Regions from separate parts of the Halomonas pelophila genome, predicted to be linked through region 2. Evidence: predicted binding sites of a transcription regulator. Region 2 holds the regulator's gene; each other region holds the start of a gene.
The links. The regulator sigma-54, encoded in region 2, starts transcription at its own class of promoters, with help from an activator protein. The targets are predictions, from matches to a motif close to TGGCACNNNNNTTGCTNT.
Positions count from the first base shown of each region.

Region 1: ABE957_RS13260 (P-II family nitrogen regulator) is a predicted target of sigma-54. The motif match lies at 5,116-5,133, and genes of this name have one in related genera.
Region 3: urtA (urea ABC transporter substrate-binding protein) is a predicted target of sigma-54. The motif match lies at 4,628-4,645, and genes of this name have one in related genera.
Region 4: ABE957_RS14755 (HAD-IIB family hydrolase) is a predicted target of sigma-54. The motif match lies at 2,321-2,338, and genes of this name have one in related genera.

Region 1 is NZ_JBEGCI010000011.1:118,489-126,242, forward strand. Features, by position in the region: gene ABE957_RS13235 (malate synthase G) at 1-1,133, opposite strand, end outside; gene ABE957_RS13240 (alpha/beta hydrolase) at 1,380-2,354, shown strand; gene ABE957_RS13245 (putative periplasmic lipoprotein) at 2,351-2,836, shown strand; gene ABE957_RS13250 (YifB family Mg chelatase-like AAA ATPase) at 2,879-4,381, opposite strand; gene ABE957_RS13255 (accessory factor UbiK family protein) at 4,496-4,903, opposite strand; gene ABE957_RS13260 (P-II family nitrogen regulator) at 5,195-5,533, shown strand; gene ABE957_RS13265 (ammonium transporter) at 5,572-6,822, shown strand; gene glnK (P-II family nitrogen regulator) at 6,975-7,313, shown strand; gene ABE957_RS13275 (ferredoxin--NADP reductase) at 7,454-7,754, opposite strand, start outside.
Region 2 is NZ_JBEGCI010000002.1:179,615-187,368, reverse strand. Features, by position in the region: gene ABE957_RS02650 (calcium/sodium antiporter) at 1-423, shown strand, start outside; gene ABE957_RS02645 (KpsF/GutQ family sugar-phosphate isomerase) at 464-1,459, shown strand; gene ABE957_RS02640 (KdsC family phosphatase) at 1,507-2,079, shown strand; gene lptC (LPS export ABC transporter periplasmic protein LptC) at 2,083-2,667, shown strand; gene lptA (lipopolysaccharide transport periplasmic protein LptA) at 2,667-3,194, shown strand; gene lptB (LPS export ABC transporter ATP-binding protein) at 3,194-3,919, shown strand; gene ABE957_RS02620 (RNA polymerase factor sigma-54) at 4,074-5,492, shown strand; gene hpf (ribosome hibernation-promoting factor, HPF/YfiA family) at 5,663-5,971, shown strand; gene ABE957_RS02610 (PTS sugar transporter subunit IIA) at 5,979-6,464, shown strand; gene rapZ (RNase adapter RapZ) at 6,511-7,431, shown strand; gene ABE957_RS02600 (HPr family phosphocarrier protein) at 7,435-7,704, shown strand; gene ABE957_RS02595 (BUD32 family EKC/KEOPS complex subunit) at 7,751-7,754, shown strand, end outside.
Region 3 is NZ_JBEGCI010000023.1:14,764-22,517, reverse strand. Features, by position in the region: gene urtD (urea ABC transporter ATP-binding protein UrtD) at 1-307, opposite strand, end outside; gene urtC (urea ABC transporter permease subunit UrtC) at 304-1,458, opposite strand; gene urtB (urea ABC transporter permease subunit UrtB) at 1,462-3,063, opposite strand; gene urtA (urea ABC transporter substrate-binding protein) at 3,238-4,551, opposite strand; gene ABE957_RS17595 (tripartite tricarboxylate transporter permease) at 4,873-6,399, opposite strand; gene ABE957_RS17590 (tripartite tricarboxylate transporter TctB family protein) at 6,399-6,851, opposite strand; gene ABE957_RS17585 (Bug family tripartite tricarboxylate transporter substrate binding protein) at 6,851-7,754, opposite strand, start outside.
Region 4 is NZ_JBEGCI010000014.1:2,065-9,818, reverse strand. Features, by position in the region: gene ABE957_RS14765 (hypothetical protein) at 1-765, shown strand, start outside; gene glyA (serine hydroxymethyltransferase) at 889-2,157, shown strand; gene ABE957_RS14755 (HAD-IIB family hydrolase) at 2,376-3,296, shown strand; gene ABE957_RS14750 (glycosyltransferase family protein) at 3,293-4,513, shown strand; gene ABE957_RS14745 (MBL fold metallo-hydrolase RNA specificity domain-containing protein) at 4,618-6,027, shown strand; gene ABE957_RS14740 (Crp/Fnr family transcriptional regulator) at 6,193-6,936, opposite strand.

The sequences.
Region 1 (7,754 bases), on a different contig from region 2:
TTCAGGTCGTGCAGGGCAATCAGCGAGGTGACGATGCCGTCGAGGATGCCCTCGGGCAGCTCGTTGCCCTCGGCGTCGAGCACCGCCGGGGTGGTCATCAGGTGGCCGACGTTGCGCACGAACATCAGCGAGCGACCCGGCAGGGTCACGCTGCCGCCGTCGACGCCCTGCCAGGTGCGATCGCCCTTGAGGCGGCGGGTGATGGTCTTGCCGCCCTTCTCGACCTGCTCCTCCAGGTCGCCCTTCATCAGGCCCAGCCAGCTTGAGTAGACGCCGACCTTGTCCTCGGCGTCCACCGCGGCCACGGAGTCCTCGCAGTCCATGATGGTGCTCAGCGCGGCCTCGACGATCACGTCCTTGACGCCGGCCGGGTCGGTCTTGCCGATGGCGTCGCTGGGATCGATCTGGATCTCCAGGTGCAGGCCGTGATGGCCCAGCAGCAGCGCGGAGGGCGAGGCGGCCTCGCCGTCGAAACCCACCAGCTGATCGGCATCCTTCAGGCCGGTCTCGCCGCCGCCCTCGAGGGAGACGACCAGCTGGCCATCGCGCAGGGCGTAGCCCACGGCGTCGCCGTGGGAGCCGCTGGCCAGCGGCGCGGCGCGGTCGAGCACGCCGCGGGCGTAGGCGATGACCTTCTCGGCGCGCTTCGGATTGAAGCTCGCGCCCTTCTCGGCGCCGTCGTCCTCGGGGATGGCATCGGTGCCATAGAGGGCGTCGTAGAGGCTGCCCCAGCGCGCGTTGGCGGCGTTGAGGGCATAGCGGGCGTTATTGACCGGCACCACCAGCTGCGGGCCGGCCTGGGTGGTGATCTCGTCATCGACGTTGGCGGTGGTCACGCCGACCTTGGCCGGGGCCTCGACGAGGTAGCCGATCTCCTCGAGGAAGGCGCGGTAGGCGGCCAGGTCGCGGACCGGGCCGGGGTTCTCGCGGTGCCAGGTGTCGAGCTTCTCCTGCAGGCGGTCGCGCTCGGCGAGCAGCTCGCGGTTCTGCGGGGCCAGGTCGTTAAAGAGCGCATCGACCCCGCGCCAGAAGGCCTCGGGGTCGACGCCGCTGCCCGGCAGGGCCTGTTCGTTGATGAAGCGGTCCAGCTCGGCGGCCACCTGGAGGCGGTGGCGAGCAATGCGTTGGGTCATGGGTCGTACTCCTCGTGCTTGGCTGCTCGGTGCCCCCTGGCACCGACCGGCCGGACAGGGAAAGATGACTGCGTAGCATCGATTTTGTGGAAATTGCTTCCACATGTAAAGCCATTGCCGCCATGACGGGCCGGAAGCTAGACCAAATGATAAGGCCGCAAGCCCCTCCCCGCAGGCCCGCCACCAGGCTTCGCTGGTCGCGCCCTCGGCTTGGCGCTAGCATGAACGAGCGTTGCGGAGAAACCGATGAGCGACTTTACCCCCCTGCAGGCCCTGGGGCCCCTCGCCCCCGCCGACCTATCCGGTCAGGCGCTCGAGCGCTACCTGGGCCACTACGGCCTGGCGCCCCTGCTCGCCGAGCGGGTGGGACTCTACGTGGGCTACCTGCAGGCCGGCGACTTTCGCCTCTGGACCCAGGTCTGGAGCCCCGACACGCCCATCGGCACCGCCTTCGTCGTGCACGGCTACTTCGACCACCTCGGCCTCTACCGCCACCTGCTGGAGTGCCTGCTCGCGCGGGGCTGGCGGGTCGTGCTCTGGGACCTGCCAGGCCACGGCCTCTCCAGCGGCCGCCGCGCCTCCATCGACGACTTCGAGGACTACGGCCGCTGCCTGCACCACCTGCAGCAACATCTTCACGACGAGGGGCTGGCCCCGCGCCCCTGGCTCGGCGTCGGCCAGAGCACCGGGGCGGCGATTCTCGCCACCGATGCCCTGACCCGCGGCGACGACGGCCACTGGTCGGGACTCGCGCTGCTGGCCCCGCTGGTGCGGCCCTGGGGGTGGAACCAGTCTAGCTGGCTGCACCGCCTGGTGGGCCCCTTCGTGGAGTCGATCCCGCGCAAGTTTCGCGCCAACTCCACGGATGCCGAGTTCGCCGACTTCCTGCGCGAGGGCGACCCCCTGCAGGCCGACCGCCTGGCGATGGACTGGGTCGGCGCCATGCGCCGCTGGATGCCGCGGCTGCTGGCGCTGCCACCCAGCCCGGTGCCGACGCTGATCCTGCAGGGCGAGCAGGACCTGACCGTGGACTGGGAATGGAACCTCGAAGTGCTTAACCGCAAGTTCCCCAATGCCGAGATCCATCGCCACCCCGAGGCCCGCCATCACCTGGTCAACGAGGCCGAGCCGATTCGCCGCGAGCTCTTCACGGTGCTCGACCGCTTCGTCGCGACGCTGGCCGCGACCGACGACCCGCACGCCCGGAGACAGGCGCCATGAGGCGTCTGCTGATTCGGTGGCTGGCCCCGCTGCTGCTGCTCGCCGGCTGCGCCGGCGCCCCGGAGCAGCCGACCAGCGTGCGCCAGGCGCTGTTCGGCCTGAGCGAGCGCGCCGCCGAACGGGTCACGGCGACCCCGCCCCTGCCGCACCCGGCGGTCGATGAGGTCCTGCTGCTGGCCATGCCACAGGTCGATGCGCGGTTGGGGCTCACCGACGGGCGCCTGCTCGAGAGCCTGACCCGCGCCCTGCTGGCGGTCGACGACGGCCCCCAGGTGCTGGAGTGGCGAGCGGCCATGGCGGCAGGCGGCCACGACAACCAGTGGCGCCTGGAGAGCCGCCTGGCCGCCGACGGCCCCCGCCTGACACTCTCGGACCGCGAGCTGCTGCCCTACCGCCTGAGCCTGACGCTGCGCCACCTGGGACGCGATGAGCCCGCCTGGCGCACCGAGATCAGCGGAGCCCTGGACGCCACGGCCCTCTGACCGCGGGCGGCGTCACCCTTTCCATCAAAGCCCCTTGAGCCATCACCCCTTGAGCAGCCGATCGAGCTGTCGATAGCCGATGGCCTCGATCAGCTGGTCGCGCCCGGGGCGCGCCTCCCCGGCCAGATCGGCCAGGGTCAGGGCCACCCGCAGCACCCGATGGTAGGCCCGCGCCGACAGCCTGAGCCGCTCCAGCACGCCGGCGAGCCAGGCCCGATCCTCGGCCTCAAGGCCGCAGGCCTCCTCCAGGGCGCGTCCGGACAGCTGGGCATTGAGTCCCCCGCGGGCGGCCTGCTTCGCCCGCGCCGCCAGCACCCGCTCGCGCACCACCGCCGAAGACTCGCCCGGTTCCCGGGAGGTCAGCTGCTCCGGCGCCAGCGCCGGCACCTCCACCTGGAGGTCGATGCGATCGAGCAGCGGACCGGAGAGCCGCGACTGGTAGCGCTGGATCTGTGCCGCCGTGCAGTGGCAGGGCCGGCGCGGGTCGCCCAGGTGCCCGCAGGGACAGGGGTTCATCGCCGCGACCAGCTGGAAGCCGGCGGGGAAGCGTCGCTCGTGGTTGGCGCGGGCGATATGGATCTGCCCCGACTCCATGGGCTCGCGCATCACCTCCAGCACGTGACGGGAGAACTCCGGCAGCTCATCCAGGAACAGCACGCCCCGATGGGCCAGGGAGATCTCCCCGGGTCGCGGCTTCGATCCGCCGCCCACCAGGGCCACGGCGCTCGCCGTATGGTGAGGGGCACGGAAGGGGCGTACGCCCCACTGGGCGGCGTGGGACAGCCCGCTGACCGAGCGGATCGCCGCCACCTCCAGCGCCTCCTGCTCGGTCAGGGGCGGCAGGATGCCCGGCAGGCGACTGGCCAGCATGGTCTTGCCGGTGCCGGGCGGGCCGGCGAACAGCAGGTTGTGGCCACCGGCGGCCGCCACCTCCAGGGCGCGACGGGCCTGGTGCTGGCCGCGCACGTCGGCGAGGTCCGGGCCCGGCTCCGACGCCGGGGCGGGGCCAGGCGCACGGTGGCGAAGCAACGGGGTCTGGCCGAGCAGGTGGGCCACCACCTCGAGCAGGTGATCAGCGGGCAGCACCTCGAGGTCGCCGGCCAGGGCCGCCTCATCGGCGTTGGCCCGAGGCACGATCAGCCGGCGGCGCGCCTGGCGCGTGGCCATGGCCATCGGCAGCACCCCGCTGAGCGGTCGCAGCCGGCCGTCCAGGGCCAGCTCGCCGGCGCATTCGACCCCGTCGAGGGCCTCGGGCGGCACCTGGCCCGACGCCACCAGCAGCCCCAGGGCGATGGGCAGGTCGAAGCGGCCACCCTCCTTGGGCAGGTCGGCGGGGGCGAGGTTGAGGGTGATGCGGCGCAGGGGAAAGTCGAAGCCGGCGTTGACCAGGGCGCTGCGGACGCGCTCGCGGCTCTCTTTCACCGCGGCCTCAGGCAGACCCACCAGGGTGATGCCGGGCAGTCCATTGGCCAGATGCACCTCGACCAGCACCTCGGGCGCCTCGAGTCCGAGGCCGGCCCGGGTGTGGATGATTGCCAGCGTCATGCGCGATCCCTCGCTGCCTGTCTGCCCTCAGGCTAGACCAGGCCGGCGGGGGGCGCCCGGCGGGGGGCGCCCGGCGAGGGGCGCCCGGCGAGGGGCGCCCCCACCGGGCGAGGATCAGCGGTGGGACTCGCCGGCGCCGGCGTCTTCCTCGGGGCGCGAATCATCGCTGCCTGCCTCGGGGCCGGGGCCGGGCTCGGGATTCGACTCGCTCGCGGAGGCAGCACTCGGCGCCTCCGGCAGCGCCTCGGCCGAGGCGCTCGCCGTTTCCTGCGAGGCGTCGGCATCCAGCGCCTCTTCCAGCGCCGCCACCTGCTGCTCCAGCGCCTCGACCCGCGACCGGGTGCGCTGCATCACGTCCATCAGGATGTCGAAGTCCTCCCGCGACACCAGCTCCAGGCGATCGAAGGCGCCCTTGACCACCTGCTGGATGCCCTTCTGCACCTCTTCCGGGGCCTGGGACGCCCCCTGCAGCCGGTCGCCGATCTGCTGGGCCAGGCGGCTGATGCGATCGTGGCTCACCATGGTGTCTCTCCTGAATCGTGAGTGGATGCCTGTCCAGAGGATACGCAAGCCACCGGCAGGGCGCATCATCCGCCGCTGCCTGCTTCTGGTGCACGTGCGCCACGCCCAGGCACCAGAAGAGTGCACACTCTCCGCACGCCTCGCGCACGCCGTCGAATGGCGAGCCGACATCTCCCTACAGCCAACTGATTTCACGAAATTATCGTGGAAAGTGGCACGGTTTACGCAGCGTCAGGACAACCACTTCTCGGGGGGCACCACGCCGCCCACCTTCAGCAGGGGAGATCCGTCATGAAGCTGATCACCGCCATCATCAAGCCCTTCAAGCTCGACGACGTCCGCGAGGCGCTCGCCGATAACGGCGTGCAGGGCATCACCGTCACCGAGGTCAAGGGCTTCGGCCGCCAGAAGGGCCACACCGAGCTCTATCGCGGTGCAGAGTACGTCGTCGACTTCCTGCCCAAGGTCAAGGTCGAGGTCGCCGTGGACGACGGGCGCCTCGAGACCGTGCTGGACGCCATCTGCAGCGCGGCCAACAGCGGCAAGATCGGCGACGGCAAGGTCTTCGTCACGCCGCTGGAGGACGTGATCCGCATCCGCACCGGCGAGCGCGGTGCCGATGCCGTCTGACGGCCCCTCCCTTTCCTTCCCGACGTGGAGAGACACCCATGAGTGAACTTCCCGAACTGAGCTACGCGCTCGATACCTTCTATTTCCTGATCTGCGGCGTGCTGGTGATGTGGATGGCCGCCGGCTTCTCGATGCTCGAGGCGGGCCTGGTGCGCTCCAAGAACACCGCCGAGATCCTCACCAAGAACATCGCCCTGTTCGCGATCGCCTGCACCATGTACCTGCTGGTCGGCTACTACCTGATGTACTCCAGCGATGCCGGCGGCTTCCTGCCGAGCCTGGGCGCGCTGATCGGCAGCGAGAACGGGGTCGAGGCGGTGCTCGCCGGCGGCGATGACGCCCCCTACTACTCCATGCGCTCGGACTTCTTCTTCCAGGTGGTGTTCGTAGCGACCGCCATGTCCATCGTCTCCGGCGCCGTGGCCGAGCGCATGAAGCTGTGGGCCTTCCTGGCCTTCGCCGTGGTCATGACCGGCTTCATCTACCCGGTGTCCGGCTACTGGACCTGGGGCGGCGGCTGGCTGGCCGAGGTTGGCTACTCCGACTACGCCGGTTCGGGCATCGTGCACCTCGCCGGTGCGGCGGCGGCACTGGCCGGGGTCATCGTGCTCGGCCCGCGCAAGGGCAAGTACGGCAAGAACGGCAGCATCTACGCCATCCCCGGCGCCAACCTGCCGCTGGCCACCCTGGGTACCTTCATCCTGTGGATGGGCTGGTTCGGCTTCAACGGCGGCTCCGAGCTGAAGATGTCCGACGTCTCCTCCGCCAACAACGTGGCCCAGGTGTTCGTGAACACCAATGCGGCCGCCGCCGGCGGCGTGATCGCCGCGCTGATCCTGGCCAAACTGTGGTTCCGCAAGGCCGACCTGACCATGTCGCTGAACGGCGCCCTGGCGGGCCTGGTGGCCATCACCGCCGACCCGCTCTCGCCCAGCGCCTTGGGTGCCGCGCTGATTGGCGCCGTGGGTGGCCTGCTGGTGGTCGCCGCCATCGTGACCCTGGACAAGCTGAAGCTGGATGACCCGGTGGGTGCCATCTCCGTGCACGGCGTGGTGGGCATCTGGGGCGTGCTGGCCGTACCGCTGACCAACAGCGGAGCCGGCTTCGGTCCGCAGATCATCGGCATCCTCGGCATCTTCCTCTGGGTGTTCGTGGCGAGCCTGATCGTCTGGCTGATCCTCAAGGCCGTGATGGGCATCCGGGTCACCGAGGAGGAGGAGTACGAGGGGGTCGACCTGACCGAATGCGGCCTGGAGGCCTACCCCGAGTTCGGCGTCGCCAAGTCGTGAGACGCGCCCCCGTGTGAGCCCATGCGCACGTCCTGGCCCCCTTCGGGGGGCTTTTTCATTCCTCTCACACCGGGTGTATGCTCTGGCACAATGAGTACGGCAAGGGTGGCGGCGCTCGCCACCGACCCACGGACACGACGAGGATCAAGACCATGAAACTGGTGACCGCCATCATCAAGCCGTTCAAGCTCGACGACGTACGGGAGTCGCTCTCCGAGATCGGCGTCCAGGGCATCACCGTTACCGAGGTCAAGGGCTTCGGCCGCCAGAAGGGGCACACCGAGCTCTATCGCGGCGCCGAGTACGTCGTCGACTTCCTGCCCAAGGTGAAGCTCGAGGTGGCCGTGGACGACGACATGGCCGAGAAGGTGATCGATGCCATCACCCAGGTGGCCAACACCGGCAAGATCGGCGATGGCAAGATCTTCGTCACCGCCCTGGAACAGGTGCTGCGCATCCGCACCGGCGAGACCGGCAAGGACGCGGTCTAGGCGCCAGGCGGCACCTTGGTCCAGGTGACCAGTAGCAAGTAGCAAGAAACCCCACCAGAGGTTAGCCCGGTGGGGTTTCGTGTTTCTGCCTCGCTACCTACCGCCCGTCACCGAACGGCTCGGTGCTTGAAGCTCGGCGCTTACTTCTCGACGAAGGCGCGCTCGATCACATAGTCGCCGGGTTCGCCCATGCGCGGCGAGATGGTGAAGCCGAGCTCGTCGAGCAGCGCGCTGGTGTCGTCGAGCATCGCCGGGCTGCCGCAGATCATGGCGCGATCCTGCTTCGGGTCGATGGCCGGCAGGCCCATGTCCTCGGTGAGCTTGCCGCTGCGGATATGATCGGTCAGCCGCCCCATGGTGTGGAACTCTTCGCGGGTCACCGTGGGGTAGTAGACCAGCTTCTCGCTGATCTCCTCGCCCAGGTACTCGTGGGCGGGCAGG
Region 2 (7,754 bases):
GTGGCAAGCTCACGGGCGCTGGTGTGGGGCGCTAGCGAACTGGCTCGCGGGCTCGGCGTCAGCGAGCTGACGATCGGCCTGACCGTGGTGGCCATTGGCACCAGCCTGCCAGAACTCGCCGCCTGCGTCGCCAGCGCGCTGAAGCGCCACCACGACCTGGCCATCGGCAACGTCATCGGCTCCAACCTCTTCAACATGCTGACCGTGCTGCCCGTTCCCGCCCTGCTGGCGCCGGGCGCCACCGACCCCGCCGCGGCCGCCCGCGACTATCCGGTGATGCTGCTGCTGACCCTGGCGCTGGGAGCGCTGCTCTTGTGGAACCGCCGTGGCCAGCTGGGCCGGCTACCCGGGGCCCTGCTGCTGCTCTGTTACCTCGCCTATCTGACCTGGCTGGGAAGCGCGGGCTTCTCCCCTGCGGCCTGACCCCTTGAGTGAAACCTCACAACGGGCAACAATCACTGCCATGACCAACGACACGCCCTCCGCGGCCGGCACCTCCCTCCTGCGCGACAGTGCCCGCCGCACCCTGGAACTGGAACAGCAGGCCGTGGCGGCCCTGTCCGAGCGCCTCGACGACGCCTTCGACCATGCCTGCCGGCTGATACTGGCCTGCCGCGGCCGCGTGGTGGTCACCGGCATGGGCAAGTCGGGACATATCGCCGGCAAGATCGCCGCGACGCTGGCGAGCACCGGCACGCCGGCCTTCTTCGTGCATCCCGGCGAGGCCAGCCACGGCGACCTGGGCATGATCACCCGCGGCGACGTGGTGCTGGCGCTCTCCAACTCCGGCGAGACCGCCGAGGTCACCGCCCTGCTGCCCCTGCTCAAGCGCATGGGCACGCCGCTGATCAGCATGACCGGTCGCCCCGACTCGACACTGGGCCGCCACGCCGACGCCCATCTGGACGCCGGGGTCGAACGCGAGGCCTGCCCGCTGGACCTGGCGCCGACCTCGTCCACCACCGCCGCCCTGGCGCTGGGCGATGCCCTAGCCGTGGCGCTGCTCGAGTCGCGCGGCTTCACCGCCGAGGACTTCGCCCTCTCCCACCCCGGCGGCAGCCTCGGCAAGCGCCTGCTGCTGCGGGTCGCCGACCTGATGCATCAGGGCCATAGGCTGCCCGCGGTGCCGCTGGGCAGCCCGCTGCGCGATGCGCTGCTGGAGATCACTCGCCAGGGCCTGGGCTTCACCTGCGTGGTGGGCGAGGATGGCCGACTGGCCGGGGTCTACACCGACGGCGACCTGCGCCGCACCCTCGACCAGCACAGCGACCTCTCGACCCTGAGCGTCGACGACGTCATGACCCGTCCCGGCAAGCGCATCGCCCCCGACACCCTGGCCGCCGAAGCGGTGCGCCTGATGGAGGACGGGCGCATCTCGGCGCTGGCCGTGGTCGACGCCGACGGCCGCCCGATCGGCGCCCTGCACATGCACGACCTGCTCGCCAGCGGCGTCATCTGACGTCTCTCGACCAACTCGCTACCGCCCGACCCTCGACCGGAGACACCATGAGCCTCGTCCCTACCCAGCCACACCGCCCCCTCAACGACGGCCAGCTGGTCGACCGCCTGCGCCATGTCCGCCTGTTGGCGATGGACGTCGACGGCGTGCTCACCGACGGGCGCCTCTACTTCCAGGCCGATGGCGTCGAGATCAAGGCCTTCCACACCCTCGACGGCCACGGCATCAAGCTTCTCCAGCGCGCCGGGATCGTGGTGGCCCTGATCACCGGACGCGACTCGCCGATGGTCAGCCGGCGCGCCGCCGCACTGGGCATCCAGCACGTCTTCCAGGGCGCCGAGAAGAAGCTGACCGTGCTGCGCGAGCTGTGCGCCCGCCTGGAGCTGGAGCTCGAGCAGGTCGCCTACTGCGGTGACGACATGCCCGACGTGGCCGCCATCCGCCGGGCCGGGGTCGGCATCAGCGTGCCCGGCGCGCCGGCCTACATCCGCGATCAGGCCGACTGGGTCACCGAGGCCGTGGGCGGCCACGGCGCGGTGCGCGAGATCTGCGACACCCTGCTGCAGGCCCAGGGGCACTGGGACGCCGTGCTCGACACCTACCTCCACGGCGCGAGCTGAGCCATGGGCCTGCCGCGTCCCGGCTTTCGTACCGGGCTTCTTCTGCTGCTGCTCGCCCTGGGTGGCGGACTGGCGCTGCTCGACCTGCAGGACGCGCCGCCCCCCGGCCCGGTGCCGGGCGACGCCTCTGGCGAGCCCGACTACTACCTGGAGGACGCCCGGCTGACGCGCTTCGATGCCAGGGGCGAGCCCCATCAGCGCCTCGACACGCCGCGCCTGACCCATACCCCCCACGACGACGTCACCCGCCTCGAGCAGCCCGATGGGCGGCTTTACGACGCCTCGGGCCGGGTATGGCTGGCCAGCGGCGAGCACGGCACCCTGGGCGCGGGGGGGAACCCGCTGACCCTGACCGGCGACGCGCGCCTGCTGGCCCCGGCCGAGCGCTGGCAGCTGGATACCGAGATCCTGCACTTCGACGCCGACAGCGGCCATGCCTGGAGCGAGACCCCGGCGCTGCTGCGCCAGCCGCCCCAGCGGATGCGCGGCGAGCGCTTCGACGCCTGGATCCATGACAACCGCGCGCGACTGACCGACAATGTGCGCGGCCACCATCCGCCCGACACCCGCGAGGTCCCCGAGTCATGATGCGAGCTTCCTTCGCCCCCCTGCTGACCCTCGGCGTCATCGGCCTGCTGCTCGGCAGCGCTCCGACCCTGGCCCTGGAGGGCGATGCCAGCGCCCCGATCCAGGTGGAGGCTGATCGCCTCGACCTCGACGACCGCGCCGGCACCGCCGTCTATACCGGCGACGTGGAGATTCAGCAGGGCAGCATGCAGCTGACCGGCGCGCGGGTGGAGATCCGCCGCAACGACCAGGGCCAGCTGACGCTCGCCACCGCCACCGGCGAGCGCGCCTACATCGAGCAGCAGCCCGCCCCGGACGAGCCCCTGGTGCGCGGCTGGGGGCGCACCGTCATCTACCATGTCGCCGAGCGTCGCATCGAGCTGATCGACCGCGCCGAGCTCCATCAGGGCGGCGACACCTTCGACGGCGGCTACCTCGAATACTTCCTCGACCGGCGCGTCGTCCAGGCGCGCTCCGAGGCGCAGGGCGTCGAGGAGCGCCAGCGCGTGCGCATGACCCTCGAACCGGAACAGCAGGACGGCACGTGATGAAGACCCTCAAGGCCGAACATCTGGCCAAGAGCTACAAGCGGCGCCGGGTGGTGCAGGACATCAGCCTCGCCATCGAGCAGGGCCGGATCGTCGGCCTGCTCGGCCCCAACGGGGCCGGCAAGACCACCTCCTTCTACATGATCGTCGGCCTGGTGCGCGCCGATGCCGGCGCCGTGCATATCGACGAGCAAGACCTGTCGACGGCGGCCATGCACGAGCGGGCCCGGGCCGGCATCGGCTACCTGCCCCAGGAGGCCTCGATCTTTCGCAAGCTGTCGGTCGCCGACAACATCATGGCGATCCTCGAGACCCGCCGCGACCTCGACCGCCGGGGCCGCGAGCGCCGGCTCGAGGAGCTGCTCGAGGACTTCCACGTGACCCACATCCGCGACAACCTGGGCATGAGCCTCTCCGGGGGCGAACGGCGGCGGGTCGAGATCGCCCGGGCACTGGCCACCGAGCCCGCCTTCATCCTGCTCGACGAGCCCTTCGCCGGGGTCGACCCGATCTCGGTGGGCGAGATCAAGGGCATCATCCGTCAGCTCAAGGCCCGCGACATCGGCGTGCTGATCACCGACCACAACGTGCGCGAGACCCTCGACATCTGCGACACCGCCTACATCGTCGGCGACGGACGGATCATCGCCGAGGGGGATGCCGAGGCGATCCTGGCCAACCAGCGCGTCCGTGACGTCTACCTGGGCCAGGACTTCCGCCTCTGACCGCCGCCTCGATCGCAATCGACTGATATAAATGTCGTTATTCGCCGACGGCATGCCGCTTGCGCATGGCACGATTGTTGCAATTTCTTCGGTTGCACCCCCCGCGCCCAGCGGCTAGGGTGGGATTTTTCGGCACGTCGAGGGAACTCCTCTCATGGCCATGAAGGCTTCCCTGCAGCTTCGCGTCGGCACCCAGCTGACCATGACCCCCCAGCTGCAGCAGGCCATCGCCCTGCTGCAGCTCTCGACCCTGGACCTGCGCCAGGAGATCCAGCAGGCGCTGGAATCCAACCCCCTGCTGGACGTCGAGGAGGAGTTCGGCGAACAGGCGGTGAGCGAGACGCCCGACGACGACTGGGCCAGCGAGATCCCCGCCGAACTCACCACCGACAGCGACTGGTCCGACACCTACCAGGATCTGGGCGGCGCGCCCGCCGGCGGCGAGGCGCCCGACTTCGAACGCCAGGCCGCGGGCCAGAGCCTTCAGGGCCACCTGGCCTGGCAACTGGCGATGACCGACCTGGACGAGCGCCAGCTGCGCATCGCCGAGAGCCTGATCGACGCCGTCAACGGCGACGGCTACCTCACCCAGCCCCTGGAGGAGATCCGTGACGGCCTCAAGGCCCAGGGCCTCGCCGGGCTCAGGAGCCGGGAGGTCGAGCAGGTACTGCTGCGCCTCCAGCAGTTCGAGCCCACCGGGGTCTTCGCCCGGGACCTGCGCGAATGCCTGCTGCTGCAGCTCGCCACGCTGCCCGACGACACCCCGCTGCTGCCACAGGCTCGCCGCCTGGTGCGCCAGTTCCTCGAGGCGCTGGCCGGCGATGACCGCCGACTGCTCAAGCGCCGCCTCGGCCTCGATGACGACACCCTCGACACGGCCATCGGCCTGGTGCGCTCGCTGGACCCACGCCCCGGCAGCGCCTTCGGCGAGGGCGACAGCGACTACGTGATTCCCGACCTCGTCGCCCGCCACACCCGCGAGGGCTGGCAGGTGGAGCTCAATCCCGAGGCCATGCCACGCCTGCGCATCCAGCCGGACTACGCCGCGCTGATTCGTCGCGCTGACAAGAGCGCGGACAACCAGTTCCTCAAGGATCACCTGCAGGAGGCGCGCTGGCTGATGAAGAGCCTCTCCAGCCGCAACGACACCCTGCTGCGGGTGGGTCGCGAGATCATGGTGCGCCAGCTCGACTTCCTGGAGCGCGGAGAGGAGGCCATGAAGCCGCTGATCCTGGCCGATATCGCCCAGGTCGTGGAGATGCACGAATCGACCATCTCGCGGGTGACCACCCAGAAGTTCATCCACACCCCGCGCGGCATGTTCGAGCTCAAGTACTTCTTCTCCAGCCAGGTGGGTGGCGGCAGCGGCGAGGGCGACGCCCACTCCAGCACCGCCATTCGCGCGCGGATCCGCAAGCTGATCCAGGACGAACCCCCGCGCAAGCCGCTCTCGGACAGCCGGCTGGTCGCCCTGCTCGACGAGGCCGGCATCGGTGTGGCGCGGCGCACGGTCGCGAAATATCGCGAGGGGATGGGCATCCCCTCCTCCAGCGAGCGCAAGCGCCTGCGTTGAACGCCGCGAATGGCCGTCTCGACACTCCCCAATGCCGGCGTCCGATGCGGGCGCAAGCACTTGAATTGACGCCGTTCGACGAGCGTCCTGCTGCCCCCGACCGAGGGGGTATGCAGGACGGCAAAAAGGGTTACAATCGACTCACACCCCGTAAGAGCAAGGAGCGTGTCATGCAAGTCAACATCACCGGCCATCATGTGGAACTGACCGACGCACTGCGTGACTATGTGCAGGAAAAACTGACCCGCGTCGAGCGTCATTACGACAACATCACCAACGTGCAGGTCACCCTCTCCGTGGAGAAGGAACGCCAGCAGGCCGCCTGCACCCTGCATGCCGCCGGTGCCGACCTCCATGCCGAGGCCATGGAGAATGACATGTACGCCGCCATCGATGCGCTGGCCGACAAGCTCGACCGTCAGCTGGTCAAGCACAAGGAAAAGGCCCAGGCCCGCGCCCAGGGCGCCGGCGCGCGCTGACTCCATCATGACACTGGACGCCATCCTGCCCCCCGAGCGCGCGCTCTTCGACGTGCCCGGGGGAAGCAAGAAGCGGGTGCTGGAGTTCTTCAGCACCTTCATCGCCCAGAACACACCCAGCCTCGACAGCCAGGAGGTATTCAGCCGCCTGATCGGCCGCGAGCGGCTGGGCAGCACCGGCATCGGCCACGGGGTCGCCATTCCGCATGCGCGAAACCCGCACTGCAAGGCGCCCATCGCCGGCTTTCTGAAGCTGGCCGAGCCGGTCGACTTCGACGCCATCGACGGGGAGCCGGTGGACCTGGTCTTCGTGCTGCTGGTGCCCGAGGAGGCCGACGAGGCGCACCTCGCCCTGCTGGGGCAGGTCGCCGGCGTGATGAACGACGCCGATACCCGCGGGCGTCTGCGTCATAGCTCAAGCCAGCGCGAGCTTCATGAGCATCTCATGGAGGCGATACGACAACAGGCCCCGAGCGGCCGCCAGGGCGGCTGATCCCTCCCGGGACACCGCCCGCCCCTTTCACGACCAGGAGACCCGCATGCAGCTCGTGATCATCAGTGGCCGGTCGGGTTCCGGCAAGTCGATCGCGCTGCAGGCGCTGGAAGACCTGGGCTACTACGCCATCGACAACCTGCCGGCCATGCTGCTCGGGCCGCTGGTCGACGAGCTCCAGCAGGGCCGCAGCGTGCGCTCCTCAATCGCCGTCAGCATCGATGCGCGCAACCTGCCCGACGCCCTCGCGCGCTTCCCGGAGCTCCTTGACGACCTGCATACCCGCGACCTCGAGTGCCAGGTGGTCTACCTGACCACCGATGCGCGGATCCTGCTGGAGCGCTACTCCCACACCCGCCGCCGCCATCCGCTCACCCGCGATAGCGACATGACCCTGGCCGAGGCCATCGATACCGAGGAGCAGGCGCTCTCGGAGATTCGCGACCTCGCCGACCTGGTGATCGACACCACCCGGCTCTCGGTGCATGAGCTGCGCGGACGCATCACCGACCAGGTGGCGGGACATCGCGCCGAGCAGATGACCCTGACCGTGGAATCCTTCGGCTTCAAGCGCGGCGTTCCCCTGGATGCGGATATCGTCTTCGACGCGCGCTGCCTGCCCAATCCCTACTGGGACCCGGCCCTGCGCGATGCCACGGGACGCGACCCCAGCATCATCGCCTTCCTCGACGGCTACCCGGTCGTCGCCGAGATGCATGACGACATCCTCGCCTGGGTGGAACGCTGGCTGCCGCGCTATCGCACCAGTCAGCGCAGCTACCTGACCGTGGCCGTCGGCTGCACCGGCGGCCAGCACCGCTCGGTCTACCTGGCCGAGCGGCTGGCCGCCCACCTGGCGGCGCGACACGCCGGCGTCAGGCTGCGCCATCGCGAGCTGGGCGTACAGATCAGCCTCCCCGACGAGCAGGCATCGATGGATATCGACGCGCCTCAGGAAGGAGCCTGAGGCGTGCCGAGCCGCAAGCTGACCCTGACCAACCGACGCGGCCTGCATGCCCGCGCCGCCACCAAGCTCGTGCAGTGCTGCCAGCCCTTCGATGCGCACGTCACCGTGCACCGCGGCGGCCAGCAGGCCGATGCCGGCAACATCATGTCGCTGTTGATCCTCGCTGCGCCCTGCGGCACCGAGCTCGAGGTGCACACCCAGGGCGAGGAGGCCGACGCGGCCCTCGAGGCCATCTCCGCGCTCTTCGAGGCCCGTTTCGACGAGGACGCCTGACCGATAGCCGCCACGACCGGTACTATTCACCCTGCCGAGCCCATTTATGG
Region 3 (7,754 bases), on a different contig from region 2:
CCGGTTCGCTCTTGGCCAGCAGGTTGTGGCGGCTGCCGAACCATACCGAGCCGGTGTCCGGTCGGGTCTTGCCGGTGATGATGTCCATCATGGTGGTCTTGCCGGCCCCGTTGGGGCCGATGATGCAGCGCAACTCGCCATCATCGATGGTCAGGTTGAGGTCGTTGATCGCCTTGAAGCCGTCGAAGCTGACGGTGACGCCGTCCAGGTAGAGGATCGGGCCATGACGGACATCCACCGGAGAGGCCGCCGGCACCAGGAAGTCGAAGACCCGGTCACGATCGGCCAGGGATTGCAGGAAACTCATGCGGAGGCCTCCCGGGGCGCAGAGGGTTCAGGCGATGGCGGTCGAGACGTTCGCCGGGGGCGAAGGCGATAGGCCAGCAGGCCGGCGATGCCCCTGGGCAGCAGCACCGTGACCAGCACGAACATCCCACCCAGGGCAAACAGCCAGGCATCCGGCATCACCCCGGTGAAGACCGTCTTGGCGTAGTTGACGAGTATCGCGCCGATGACCGCGCCGTAGAGGGTCGCGCGCCCTCCCAGCGCCACCCAGAGCACGATCTCGATGGAGAAGATCGGCGAGAACTCGCTGGGGTTGATGATGCCCACCTGGGGGACATAGAGCGCCCCGGCGACCCCGGCCAGCATGGCCGAGACCACGAAGACGAACAGCTGGAAACGCTCGACCCGATAGCCGAGAAAGCGCGTGCGCGCCTCGGCGTCCCGGGTGGCCACGCTGACCCGGCCGAGCTTGCTGGCGACGATGGCACGGCACAGCACATAGCCGATGGCCAGGGCCACGCCGGTGGCCAGGAACAGGCCGAGCCGTGTGGCGTCGCTGCGGAGGTCGAAGCCCAGCAGCTCCTTGAAGTCCGTCAGCCCGTTGTTGCCGCCGAAGCCCATCTCGTTGCGGAAGAAGGCCAGCATCAGGGCGAAGGTCAGGGCCTGGGTGATGATCGAGAGATAGACCCCGGTGACCCGCGACCGGAAGGCCAGGAAACCGAACACCAGCGCCAGCAGCCCCGGGGCCAGCAGCACCATCAGGAAGGCGAACCAGGCCATGTCGAAGCCCAGCCAGTACCAGGGCAGCGCGTCCCAGTCGAGAAATACCATGAAGTCCGGCAGCAGCGGATCCCCGTAGGTGCCGCGATCGCCGATCTGGCGCATCAGGTACATGCCCATGGCATAGCCACCCAGGGCGAAGAAGGCCCCGTGGCCCAGGCTCAGGATCCCGAGATACCCCCACACCAGGTCCACGGCCACGGCCAGCAGCGCGTAGCTCAGGTACTTGCCGAGCAGCGTCACGGTGTAGGTCGAGACATGCAGCGGATGCTCTGCCGGCAGGGCCAGGTTGAGCAGCGTCACCAACGCCAGGGCCGTGAGCAGGATGCCCAGGAAGCACTGGGTCGCGCGTTCACGAAACGGTCGTGTGAGCCACGAACTCGAGGCATGCATGAATCAGCCCTCCGCTGCCCGGCCCTTCTGCGGAAAGAGTCCGCGGGGGCGCTTCTGGATGAACAGGATGATGAAGACGAGCACCAGGATCTTGGCCAGCACGGCGCCGGCCCAGGGCTCGAGGACCTGGTTGATCACCCCCAGCGACAACCCGGCCACCAGGGTTCCCCAGAGGTTCCCCACCCCGCCGAACACCACCACCATGAAGGAGTCGATGATGTAGTTCTGGCCGAGGTTGGGGCCGACGTTGGTCAGCTGGGAGAGTGCCACGCCGGCCAGCCCCGCCACGCCCGATCCCAGGGCGAAGGTCATAATGTCCACCCGGGTCGCCCGGATGCCCATGGAACGTGCCATGGCCCGGTTCTGCGTCACCGCCCTCACCTCCAGTCCCAGCCGGGTACGCCGCATCACCAGCATCAAGCCGGCGAACACCAGCAGCGCGAAGCCCAGCACGTAGAGGCGGTTCAAGGTCAGCGACAGGCCCTCGTTGATCATCAGCGAGCCGCTCATCCACTCCGGGCTGACCACGGTGCGGTTGAGCGGCGAGATCACGGTGCGCACCAGTTGCTGGAGGATCAGGCTGACGCCGAAGGTGGCCAGCAGGGTCTCCAGGGGGCGGCCCTTGAGGAACTGGATGACCCCGCGCTCGATGGCGATGCCGGCCAGCGCCGCCACCAGGAAGCCGGCGGGAATGGCGAGGATCAGCGCCAGGCCGGGCTGGCCGGGCAGCAGCTGCTGCATCGCCCAGGTGGTGTAGGCGCCGAGCATCATCAGCTCGCCGTGGGCCATGTTGATGACCCCCATCACGCCGAAGGTGATGGCCAGGCCAATGGCCGCCAGCACCAGCACCGAGCCCAGCGACAGGCCGAAGTAGAGGGTCTCCAGGCCCCGGTTGAGCCTGAGCTTCTGCTCGATGTCGGCAAGCGCCGAGCTTGCTGCCTCGGCAAGCGCGGGATCGTCGCTGCGCGCGGCGGCACTGAGGGCCGCACGGGCCTCGCCATTGAGGCTCCCCGCCAGGCTGGAGACCGCCTCCACATTGCCCTGCTCGAGCCGATGGATCGCCAGCCCCTGCGCCAGCAGGCGGCTGACCTCGGCATCCTCTTCGTCCTCGAGCAGGCCCTGCAGGGGCGCCACCATGGCCTCGTCGACCTGCCCCAGCAGGTCGCGGGCCGCCTCGCGACGGGCCCCGACGTCATCCACCCGCAGGTCGAGCACCGCCAGGACACTCTGCAGCTGGCCGCGCAGCGCATTGTTGATGCCGATGCGGTCGAGCTCACGGCGCGACATCTCGCCGAGGTCCTCGCCGGTCAGGGCATCGACCACCGGCCAGTTCCGGCCCCGGTTCTCGAGCACCACGACGAAACGCCCGCTCTCCTTGTGGCGCTGCAGCTTTCCGCCGAGCAGGGCTTCCAGCCAGCCACGGCTGCGCTCGTCGCCGCTGGCGACGATGGCCTCGATGACTCCATCCATCCGGGCGTAGGACGCCGCATCGAGGGACTCCAGCAGGGACTGGCCAGCGGGTGTCGTCGCCGACTGGGCCTGGGCCGATACCCCCCACCCGACGAGCAGGCAGAGCATCAGTCCCGACACGAGGGAGCGGATCATCCTCATGGGCGTGTCCTATAGAAGTGAAGAGATGGCGTATCTCGGACCAACCAGGCCAGCGAATGCCTCAGGGCGATCGCCGTTGGCGGTATCGCTGGGGGCTTTGCCGTCGACAAGCCCTCGCGAGGGCTTGTCGACGGATCCCCTGATCGCTTGGTAAGTCGATAGGGGCGCTTACTCGGCCGAGGCCACCTCGGCCTGGCCACCGCAGCTGCCCTTCACGACGTTGTAGTTGCCGCAGGACAGGGGGGCGCGCCAGTCGCTGATCAGGTCCTTCGAGCCTTCCAGGTAATCGGACCAGGCATCGCCGGCCACGGTGGAGGGGGTCTCCCAGACGATGGAGAACTGGCCGTTATCCTGGATCTCGCCGATCAGCACCGGCTTGGTGATGTGGTGGTTGGGCATCATGGCCGCATAGCCACCGGTGAGGTTGGGGACGCTGACGCCGATGATGGCGTCCTTGACCTCGTCGACCTCGGTGGTGCCGGCCTTGCGTACCGCCTCGGCCCACATGTTGAAGCCGATGTAATGGGCTTCCATGGGGTCGTTGGTCACCGCCATGTCATCGCCGGTGTACTCGATCCAGGCGTCGATGAAGTCATAGTTGGTGTCCGTATCGACGCTCATGAAGTAGTTCCAGGCGGCGAGATGCCCGACCAGCGGCGCGGTGTCGATGCCAGTGAGCTCCTGCTCGCCCACCGAGAAGGCCACCACCGGGATGTCGGCGGCGTCGATGCCCTGGTTGCCCAGTTCCCGATAGAAGGGCACGTTGGCGTCGCCATTGATGGTCGAGACCACCGCGGTCTTCTTGCCCTGGCTGCCGAACGCCTTGATCTCGGAGACGATGTTCTGCCAGTCGGAATGACCGAAGGGGGTGTAGTTGATCATGATGTCCTCGTCGGCCACGCCATGCGACTTGAGGTAGGCGTCGAGGATCTTGTTGGTGGTACGCGGATACACATAATCCGTGCCAGCCAGCACCCAGCGCTCCACGCCGATGTTGTTCATCAGGTAGTTGACGGCCGGAATCGCCTGCTGGTTGGGGGCCGCCCCGGTGTAGAAGACGTTCTCGGAGGACTCCTCCCCCTCGTACTGCACCGGATAGAAGAGCAGGCCGTTGAGCTCCTCGACCACCGGCAGCACGGACTTGCGCGACACCGAGGTCCAGTTGCCGAAGATCACGTCGACCTCCTCCTGGGCCAGCAGCTCGCGGGCCTTCTCGGCGAACAGCGGCCAGTCGGAGGCCGGATCCACCACGACGGCCTCCAGCTGGCGACCCAGCAGGCCACCGTCGGCGTTCTGCTGTTCGATGAGCATCTCGACGGTGTCCTTGAGCACCGTCTCGCTGATGGCCATGGTGCCGGAGAGCGAGTGCAGGATACCGACCTTGATCGGGTCCTCCTGGGCCAGGGCAGGTGCCGCCACGCCCAGGCTCAGGAGGGACGCGGCCAGCCAGCGGGAAGAACGGAAAGCGGATGACGGAATCATGAGAGCTCCTTGCGAGCGATGTTGTTGTCGATGAGTCCAGCGCAGGAGGCCATCGCGAGAATGCCTCTACCCTGGTATCGCAAGGGATGTGCCACATCGCCATCGTGCCGGCTTTACCTCGGCGAATCAGTCTATTGGCAGAAGCTCAACGAGGGGCGGCATATGCCATCGTGCGCTTTCCTGGAGCAGGCGCCCGCCCCGCCGCTCCCTCATCGCCCGATACCATGGTGCAGCGCACCACGATGGGGCGCGAGGGCCAGACGCAAGACGGGGGCGCCGGCCTGGCCGACACCCCCGCGGGCAGGACGAACGCCATAGGGCTCAGTCGCCTTCCGGATTACCCGTGCCGGTGGTCACCTTCATGCGACGGCGCAGGAGCGGGCCGACGATGTAGGGCAGGATCAGCCCGAGGCCGGCGAACACCCAGAGGCCGATGGCCAGTCCGCTGTCCCACAGGATGGTCCAGTCGCCGTCGGCGATGTCCATGGCGTGGCGCAGGTTCTTCTCCATCTCCGGCCCCAGCAGCAGGCCGAGGATCACCGGCACCAGCGGGATCTCCAGCTTGCGCAGCACGTAGCCGCCCACCCCGAAGGCCACCATGAAGTACAGATCGAAGGTGGTATTGCTGATCGAGTAGATCCCCACGAAGGCGATCATGGTGACGACCGGCAGCAGGTACATCGGCGGCACCGAGAGCAGCTTGACGAAGATCCCGACCAGCGGAATGTTCAGGATCAGCAGCAGGAAGTTGCCGATCAGCAGTGCGGCGATCACGCCCCAGACGATGTCGGCGTTCTGGGTGAACATCAGCGGACCCGGCGTGATGTTGAGCGAGATCAACAGCGCCAGCAACACGGCCGTGGTGCCGCTGCCCGGCACGCCCAGCGTCAGCATGGGCACCAGCGCCCCGCTGGAGGCGCCGTTGTTGCCGGCCTCGGGACCGGCCACGCCGCGCGGGTCGCCCTTGCCGAAGTAGCCCTTCTTGCCGATCACCTTCTTCTCGAGGGTGTAGCCGATGAAGCTGCCAAGCGACGCGCCGGCGCCCGGCAGCACGCCGGCGATGAAGCCCAGCACCCCGCCCCGAATGCTCGATGGCAGGATGTTGCGGATGTCCTTCCATTTCAGCGTGAGCTTGTTGACGGCCATCTTTTCCTTGCCGCCACCGGCCTTCTCCTCGATGAAGAACAGCAACTCGGAGATGGCGAACAGGCCGACGATGGCGATGATGAAATCCACGCCCTCGTAGAGTTCCAGCACGCCGAAGGTGTAGCGCTGCACGCCGGTGTTGTCGATGCCGACGGTGGCGATCATCAGGCCGATGGCCGCCGCGACGACCGTCTTCATGGGGTTCTTGCCGGTGATGCCGCCCAGAGTGGCAAACGCCAGCAGGAAGAGCGCGAAATACTCGGCCGGTCCGAAGGTCAAGGCGAAGTCGGCCAGCAGCGGCGCCAGCAGGATCAGGCCGATGGTGGCGATCAGACTGCCGATGAAGGAGGCCACGGCGGAGATGGCCAGTGCCTCGGAAGCCTTGCCCTGTTGGGCCATGGGATAGCCGTCCAGGCAGGTCATCATGGCCGGCTCATCACCGGGAATGTTGAGCAGGATCGACGAGATGCGCCCGCCGTACATGGCACCGGCATAGACCGAGGTCAGCATGATCATCGCGGTTTCCGGGGCGAGCCCCAGGGTGAAGGCCAGCGGGATCAGGATCGCCACCCCGTTGGCCGGACCCAGTCCCGGTAACGCCCCGATCAGGGTACCCAGGAAGGCGCCGAGCAAGGCGAACATCAGGTTGTGCGGTGCCAGGGCGACGCCGAACCCGTCCATCAAGAAGCCAAGCGTTTCCATCAACTCACCTCCAGGAACGAGAGCAGGCCCAGCGGCAACGCGAGGTCCAGGGCGAAGTTGAACAGCAGGTACACCACCACACCGGATATTGCCCCGGTGACATAGGCCTTGACCGGATGAGAACCCATGCGCCAGCACAGGGTGCCGACGGCCAGGGTAGTGCTGATGATGAAGCCGAGCGGTTGCAGCAGCGCGGCGTAGAGGATCAGCACGACCACGGCGACGATCAGCTCGATGCCGGTGCGGCTCCAGGGCCAGGCGTTATCCGGGTCCGGCCGCACGATCATGTACAGGCTGGAGAGGGCCAGAACGGCGGCCAGCAGTCGTGGAAAGGTTTCGGGGCCGACGGCCTCGGTCCCGCCGAAGGGTTCGTTGAACTGAGTTGTGCCCCAGCCGTACGCGACGGCCAGGACAATCATCAGTATTCCGAAGATGCGATCATTGAAGGTCATTACTGAATCAACCCGATGTCCTTGGAGAGCTGCTCGATGTCATCGATCTGGCCCTTGACGAAGGTCTCGAACTCACCGGCGCTCATGTGGAAGGGCATCAGGCCGTTGTTGGTCATGACGTCCTTCCACTCCTGGCTGGCGTAGATGGTATCCATGGCGTCCACCCAGTACTGCTTCGCCTCGTCGGAGATATCTGCCGGCATATAGAAGCCACGCCAGTTAGGGCCGACGGCATCGATGCCTTGCTCCTTGGCGGTGGGGATATCGCTGTAATCGCCGGGCAGGCGCTCATCGGACAGTATGGCCAGTACCCGGAGGTCACCGGACTCCATGAAGCCCTGGGCTTCGGTGATGTCGCCGGTGAAGGCATCCACATGGCCACCGATCACCTGAGTCAGAGCCTCACCGCCATTGTTGTAGGAGAGGTAGGGAATGCGCGGCAAGTTCTCGACGCCCGCCGCCTGAGCGGCGATCAAGACCTTGAGGTGATCCCAACCACCCTTGGCGCTGCCACCGGCAAACTTGACGCTGCGCGGGTCTTCCTTGAGGGCCTCCATCATCTCGGGGAGGTCATCGATCTCGGAGTCCACGGATACGCCGATCACGCCATAGTCCGCGCCCAGCGCACCGATCCAGTTGACCATGTCGGCGGTCATGCCCGGAAACTGGCCCTGGGCTAGACGCGTGGTGGTCGCGGTGGAGGCCGCCACCAGCAGCTGCTCATCACCGGCACGCTTGCTGACGGTGTGCGCATAGGCGACCCCACCGCCGGCGCCGGCCATGTTGATGGTCTGCACGCTGCGCGGGACGATATCCAGATCTTCCATCACCTTCCCCACGCTGCGGCAGGTGAAGTCCCAGCCACCACCCGGATCGGCGGGGGCCAGACACTCCACCTTGCCC
Region 4 (7,754 bases), on a different contig from region 2:
GGACTGCGCGGCCTCGAGGGCGCGGAAGAGGATCGCGAGCTCGATCGCCTCGAGGTGCGCGACCTGGCCATCGATTTCGATCGGCTCGTGGCGTCCCTGTCGTCGCTCGAGGCCGATGGCGACATGACCGATGGCGAGGGCGGCTTCCGGCTCGAGGCGCTGGATCTCGATCTGGCACGGATGATCGCCCTGGCCCCGGAGGCGGAGCGCACGCGGCTGCGCATGCTCAGCAACGTGCTGACCGACGGCAGCGGGCGGCTGCGCATCGACGCCGACTCCTCCGGGCGCTGGGAGTCGGGCGAGACGGCCAGCCGGCTGCTGGGCGAGCTGACGCTCACCGCCGACGAGGCCTTCGGCTGGGCGCTGGACGCCGACCTGCCGGTGCGTCTGCCCGAGGGCGTGACGCCCGCCGCGTTCCTGGCCCGCATGGAGAGCCTGGAGGGGCTGACCCTGCTCGGCGGGCAGATCGACGCCACGCTCACCGATCTGGGACTCTTCGGGCGGCTGCCGACGATCATGGCGGCCAGCCAGGGCGTCAGCGAGGCGGAGTTCCTGGCGCAGGCGCGCACCCAGGCCCAGGGGTTCGGCATGATGCTCGGCCCGGAGATCGAGGCGCTCTTCACCGGCCTGGTGGCGATGATGGAGGGCGAGGCCAGCGAGCTTGCCATCGCCCTGACCCTGCCCGCCGAGAGCGAGCTCGAGGCGCTCTCCGCCGACCCCCTGGCGCTGCCGGAGCGCCTGGAGATGCGCGTGGAAAGCCGCTGAGCCGAGGGCCGGGCGCTTGAACGATTCGACGGTGGCCCGTGATCGGCTTTCATGTGAAAGCCGCCGGGGCCTGGGGTATCATGGGCGCCCCCAGATTCTCCCGTGATGCGAGGTTTCCCGCCGATGTTCAGCCGTGACATGCAGATTGCCGGTTTCGATGATGTCCTCTTCGATGCGATGCAGAAGGAAGTCGCTCGTCAGGAGGCGCACATCGAACTGATCGCCTCCGAGAACTACGCGAGCCCGCGGGTCATGGAGGCCCAGGGCAGCCAGCTGACCAACAAGTACGCGGAAGGCTATCCCGGCAAGCGCTACTACGGCGGCTGCGAGTACGTGGACATCGTCGAGCAGCTGGCCATCGACTACGCCAAGGAGCTGTTCGGGGCGAGCTACGCCAACGTCCAGCCGCACTCCGGCTCCCAGGCCAACGGCGCGGTCTTCCAGGCGCTGGTCAAGCCGGGCGACACCATCCTCGGCATGAGCCTCGACGCCGGCGGTCACCTGACCCACGGCGCGCGCCCGAACTTCTCCGGCAAGCACTACGAGGCGATCCAGTACGGCCTCAACGACAGCGGCCTGATCGATTACGACGAGGTGGCGCGTCTGGCCCGCGAGCATCGGCCGAAGATGATCATCGCCGGCTTCTCCGCCTACTCCCAGATCATCGACTGGGCCAAGTTCCGCGAGATCGCCGACGAGGTGGGCGCCTACCTGCTGGTCGACATGGCGCACGTCGCCGGCCTGGTGGCCGCCGGGGTCTACCCGACGCCGCTGCCCCACGCCCACGTGGTCACCACCACCACCCACAAGACCCTGCGCGGCCCGCGCGGCGGCCTGATCCTCTCCGCCGAGGGCGACGAGGCGATCGAGAAGAAGCTTCAGTCCGCGGTCTTCCCGGGCGGCCAGGGCGGCCCGCTGGAGCACGTCATCGCCGCCAAGGCGATCTGCTTCAAGGAGGCCATGGCGCCCGAGTTCAAGACCTACCAGCAGCAGGTAGTCAAGAATGCCCAGGTCATGGCCGGGGTGTTCATCGAGCGCGGCTTCGACATCGTCTCCGGCGGCACCGAGGATCACCTCTTCCTGCTCTCGCTGATCAAGCAGGGCCTGACCGGCAAGGACGCGGACGCCGCCCTGGGCCGCGCCCACATCACCGTCAACAAGAACGCCGTGCCCGGCGATCCGCAGAGCCCCTTCGTGACCTCCGGCCTGCGCATCGGCACCCCGGCGGTGACCACCCGCGGCTTCGGCGAGACCGAGTGTCGTGAGCTCGCCGGCTGGATCTGCGACATCCTCGACGTCATGGCCGAGGGTGCCGACACCGCCGCCATCGAGGCCGAGGTGAAGGCCAAGGTCGAGGCGGTCTGCGCCCGCCTGCCGGTCTATCGTGGCTGACACCCGCCGCCACTGAGTCGGACGCGGGCACGCCGCGCCGCCTCCACGCCCCGTCAGGATGCACCCTGGCGGGGCGTTTTCATGTTCGCTTCTGGTGCATCGATGCGGCTGCGCCCCGCCCTTGGGGCCCATGCGCCCGCGGCGGGGTGCGTCGGCCGCGCCCTGGCACGCCCCCTGCATGGGCATGACGCGTCCACCATCCTGGAGCCGGACCCGCCATGACCCCATCAGCCGCTTCGCCCTCCGCGTGCCCGCCCCGCCTGGTCTTCACCGACCTGGACGGCTCGCTGCTCGATCACCACAGCTACGACTGGGAGCCGGCCCGGCCCTGGCTCGCCCGGCTGAAGGCCGAGGGCGTGCCGGTGATCCCGGTGACCAGCAAGACCCGCAGCGAGATCCTGCCGCTGCGCCGCGAGCTCGGCCTCGAGGACGCCCCCTTCATCGCCGAGAACGGCGCCCTGGCGGGCCTGCCTCTCGCCTGGAGTCATGCCCGGCTCGATCGGGGGCCCGGCCCCGATGGCCTGGCGATCAGGACCCTGGGGGTCGATATCGGCCTCATCCGCCAGCGCCTCGCGGTCTGGCGCGAGCGGCTGGGGGTGCGCTTCACCACCATGAGCGAGATGTCCCTGGAGGCGCTGGTCGACTTCACCGGGCTGGCGGAACCACAGGCCCGCCTGGCCCGGCTACGCGAGGGCAGTGAGCCGCTGATCTGGGAGGAGGGGGATGAGCCCCTCGCGGCCTTCTGCGAGGGGCTTGAGGGCGATGGCCTGCGTCTGGTGCGAGGCGGTCGCTTCTGGCACGTCACCGGCGACTGCCACAAGGGCAGCGCCGTCGCCTGGCTGATCGAGCGCTTCGAGGCGCTGCGCGGCCACCGGCCCCGGACCCTGGCGCTGGGCGACGGCCCCAACGACATCGCCATGCTCGAGGTCGTCGACCAGGCGGTGGTGATTCGCGGCTGTCATGACCTGGAGGTGTCACCGGACCAGGCATCGCTCTATCGCAGCCTGGCCACCGGCCCCGATGGCTGGGTCGAGGGGATGGAGCACTGGTGGGGGCGAGACGAGCGCCGACCGAGCTCGGTGGAGGAGGGCAGGCCACCGACCGAGCCCGGGCCGCGAGAGGACGGGGTGCCGGCATGAGCGACTTCCACCAGAACGGCATCATCACCGACTTCCACAACCTGACCCGCCGACCGGTAGAGGCCCTGGAGGCGGAGCTGGTCGCGTTCTCCGCCCGCCGGCCGATGAGCCTGATCTTGCCGTCGCTGTTCGCCGAGCTCGAGGGACCGGCGCTCGACCACATCGTCGAGGAGATCGCCCGGGTGCCCTACCTCGCGGAGGTGGTGATCGGCCTGGATCGCGCCGACCGGGAGCAGTTCCTGCGCGCCCGCGATTTCTTCGCCCGACTCCCCCAGCGCCACCGCATCCTCTGGCACGACGGCCCGCGGCTGCAGGCGCTGGACGCCGAGCTCGAGGCCCAGAGCCTGGCGCCCCAGCAGCCCGGCAAGGGGCGTAACGTCTGGTACTGCGGGGGCTATGTGCAAGCCTCGAACCGGGGGCGGGTGGTCGCGCTGCACGACTGCGACATCCTCACCTACGACCGGGGGTTACTGGCGCGGCTCTTCTATCCCGTGGTCCATCCCCAGTTCAACTACGAGTTCTGCAAGGGCTACTACCCGCGCATCGCCGAGGGGCGCCTCAACGGCCGGGTCTCGCGGCTGATGGTCACCCCGCTGCTGCGGGCCCTCAAGACGATCCACGGGCCACTGCCCTACCTGGAGTACCTGGACAGCTTCCGCTATGCGCTCTCCGGCGAGTTCGCCATGCGCACCGAGGTGCTCGAGGGCATTCGCATCCCCGCCGACTGGGGACTGGAGATCGGCGTGCTCTCCGAGGTGCACCGCAACTATTCCACCAAGCGCCTCTGCCAGGTGGACCTGGCCGACGCCTACGACCATAAGCACCAGCCGGTGTCCGCCGACGACGCCACGGGCGGGCTCAACCGCATGAGCCTCGACATCGCCAAGTCGCTCTATCGCAAGCTGGCGACCCAGGGCGTGACCTTCAGCGCCGAGGGCTTCCGGACCATCAAGGCGACCTACTACCGCCTGGCGCTGGACCTGATCGAGGCCTACGACCACGATGCCGTGATGAACGGCCTGAGCCTGGATCGCCATGGCGAGGAGCAGGCCGTGGAGCTCTTTGCCGCCAACCTGCTCGAGGCCGGCAGCGCCTTCCTGGACAACCCCGGCGAGCGACCCTTCATCCCCAGCTGGAACCGGGTCAAGGCGGCCATCCCCGACCTGCCGGAGCGCATGTTCCAGGCGGTGGAGCACGACCATGCCGGGGAGGTCTAGCCGCGTCGACGCCGATGTATCGCGCATCCGTTATGCTGAGGGCAGGGGAGAGGTGCCGCCAAGGCGGTGACTCTTCCGCCACGCCAGCCACCGGGAGCGAGAGCATGTCGACACTGACCTTTCAGGGCGCGGTCAAGGAAGTCACCGGTTCCCGCTACCTCCTCGAGGTAGACGGCGATCGTCGTACCCACCGGCTGCTGCTGGAGTGCGGCCTGCACCAGGGCGGCGGCGATGCCGATGAGGCCAACGCCCGCTCCTTCGGTCGCCTGCCCGGCGAGCTCGAGGCGGTGGTGCTCTCCCACGGCCACCTCGACCACTCGGGGCTGCTGCCGAAGCTCGTCCGCGAGGGCTATGACGGGCCGATCCACTGCACCCGCGGCACCCGCGACCTGCTGGAGATCATGCTGCAGGACGCCGCCTTCATCATGGCCAAGGACGTCGAGTGGGAGAACAAGTGGCGCAAGCGCAACGGCAAGCCGCTGATCGAGCCGCTCTACGAGCTGAAGGACGTCGAGCGCACCCTGTCGCTCTGCACCTCCCATGGCTACGGCCAGCCCGTGACGCTTCCGGGCGGCGTCACCCTGGTGTTCCACGATGCCGGGCACATCCTGGGCTCGGCCATCGTCGAGCTGGCCGTGCCCTCGGGCGGCCAGACGCGGCGCCTGGTCTTCTCGGGGGACCTGGGCAACTCAAGCTCGGTGCTGATGAAGGATCCCGAGAAGCTCTTTGAAGCGGACCTGGTGCTGATGGAGAGCACCTACGGCGACCGCGACCACCGGCCCCTGGACGAGACCCTCGAGGAGTTTGCCCAGGTGCTGGAGGAGGCCCATGCGGCGGGCGGCAACGTGCTGATTCCCGCCTTCGCCGTGGGGCGCACCCAGGAGATCCTCTACCACCTGAGCGTGCTCTACCACGAGGGTCGGCTGCGCCAGCAGCTGGTGTTCCTCGACAGCCCCATGGCGATCAAGGTCACCGAGCTCTACCACCGCGCCCGCAAGTCCCTGGATCCCGACGACCTCAAGGTGCTCAACGTGGCCGCCAGCGGCGATACCAGCCGCTATCTGCCGATCCTGCGCATGACGCGCACGGTGGAGGAGTCGATGGCCATCAACCGCATCCACGGCGGGGCGATCATCATCGCCGGCGCCGGAATGTGCAACGGCGGACGCATCCTCCACCACTTCCGCTACAACCTCGAGAAGCCCAGCACCCGGCTGGTGATCGTCGGCTTCCAGGCGGGGGGCACGCTGGGGCGCCAGATCGTCGACGGCGCCGAGCGGATCCGCGTGATGGGGCAGGACCTGGCGGTCAAGGCCCGGGTGCATACCATCGGCGGCTTCTCGGCCCATGCCGGCCAGACCCAGCTACTGGGCTGGGTCGGGGCCTTCCGCCATCGGCCTCGCGTCTACCTGGTGCACGGCGAACCCGGCGCCCAGCAGGCGCTGCAGACGCTGCTCGAACAGAGCGGCATCGAGGCCGAGATCCCTGTCTTCGGTGAGCGCCTCGAGCTCTAGGTGTATAACCTCACCGGCCTGTTCGACTTCTGTCCGGCCTGGAAACGCCTGGGCCTCCATGGCCATTTTCAGAAGACGACGGCACCCGGTGATGGAGTGGCGCACCAGGTGTGAAGGCGTTTCCTCGTGGGGGCGTTTTTTGTGGTGGGTATCGGCCAAGCAAATCTAGTGCCGGAGCAGCACCAGCCGCTCCTTCAAGCCGTTCACTTCATCGCTCAGGTAGTCGCCGTCGAGCTCGGCTTCTGCGATCAGCCGCGTCGGGTTATAGACCTCGACGTGGTGACGATGCTTCTTCAGTACGCGATCCAGCTCCAGCGTTTTGAGGATGCGATTGATATGCACCGGGGTCAGGCCCAGGATGTTGCCCAGCAGCCGCTGGGAAATGGGAAACTCGAATGATGCTAGCTCGACGTGTTGTACCTTCTTGAGGCGATAGAAGGTCTCGAGCATGAAATGCAAGACCCGTGCGCGCGCACTGTGATGGAAGGTGATCAGCATCCGTTCGGTGAGGAGAGCTTCCTGACGGCTGATATAGGCAAACAGCGCGATGGCCAGGGGCGTGGAGGCCGCGATGATATCGACGATATTCTCGTGAGGGAATGGTTGGATCCTGCCTGGAGTGATCATGCTAGCCTCGGTCGCGTGCCGCATGAAGGTGAATTCCCTCAGTCCGATGATATCTCCGGGCAGCTGCAACTCGATCACCTGTTGCTCGCCGTCCGGGGTGGGGCGGATGGTGCAGGCCCAGCCCTCCTGCAGGATGAATAGCTCGCCGACCTTGGCGCGAGCGCGCCACAGCCGCTCATGCTTCTTCACGTCGGCCGGGATCTGCTCGAAGCTGGCCAGCAGCCGTGTCTCCGATTCCTGCAGGTCGACATAGCGACCCATGGTGGTCAGGAAGAGGCTCATTCCATCTCCTTCCGGCTCGTTGACGGCGGTGTGCGAACGCACCCCTGCCGCCAGCATGATTGACGGCGTCAGGATGGCGGCGTCTATTTTCCAGTCTAATGGTCGCCCCAGGAAACTGCGCTGAGGCATCGTGCCAGGGCAATCGCAGTTGGAATGACGAGGAGCGCCGGGGCAGGTCGAAGAGGAGGTCTTTTGCCAGGGGTGAGGAGGATTCCTCCGAACGGGCTGGCCATGGATGGCCAGCACCGGTCCTGCAAGCGAAGCAGGATGCGAGAGCGCCGCAGGGCAACAGTAGCGCCCAGGGACGGGGCCACAGCGCCTCCTCGCAGACCTGTCGACGCATCAGCTTTGAGCGACAATGCTAACTGCGAGAGCCCTGGGCATCGTGCCGGGGACAGGACTGGCGAAGCGCTGGGCGCCTGAGGTGGTGGCGCGGGGGCGATCCGGCGGCTCCTTGGAAGGCCGGCGTCGTCGTCATTCCCGACGAGACGCCTTATCGTATGATCCCGCGAGGCGGGCCGGGCCGCGTTGGCAGCTGATCCTCGGCTTCCTGCAGAATCTGGAGCTGTACCTGGGCCTGACCGATGCAGGCATTCAACAGGGCATCCAGGGCGGGGATGGCCTTGTATGCCTGCAGTCGCTCATAGAAGCGGCGCGACCGCCACTCCTCGAGCACTGCCCGACTGAGCTCCCGGGCCGCCTGTTCTTCGTCGTGGATGAAGAAGCTGGCCCGTTGCAGAGAGGGGGGGGCCAGGCCTGCGTGGCCGGATCTCGAAGCACGGGGTCTCGCACCGGCAACGCTGCCGATACCACGATCA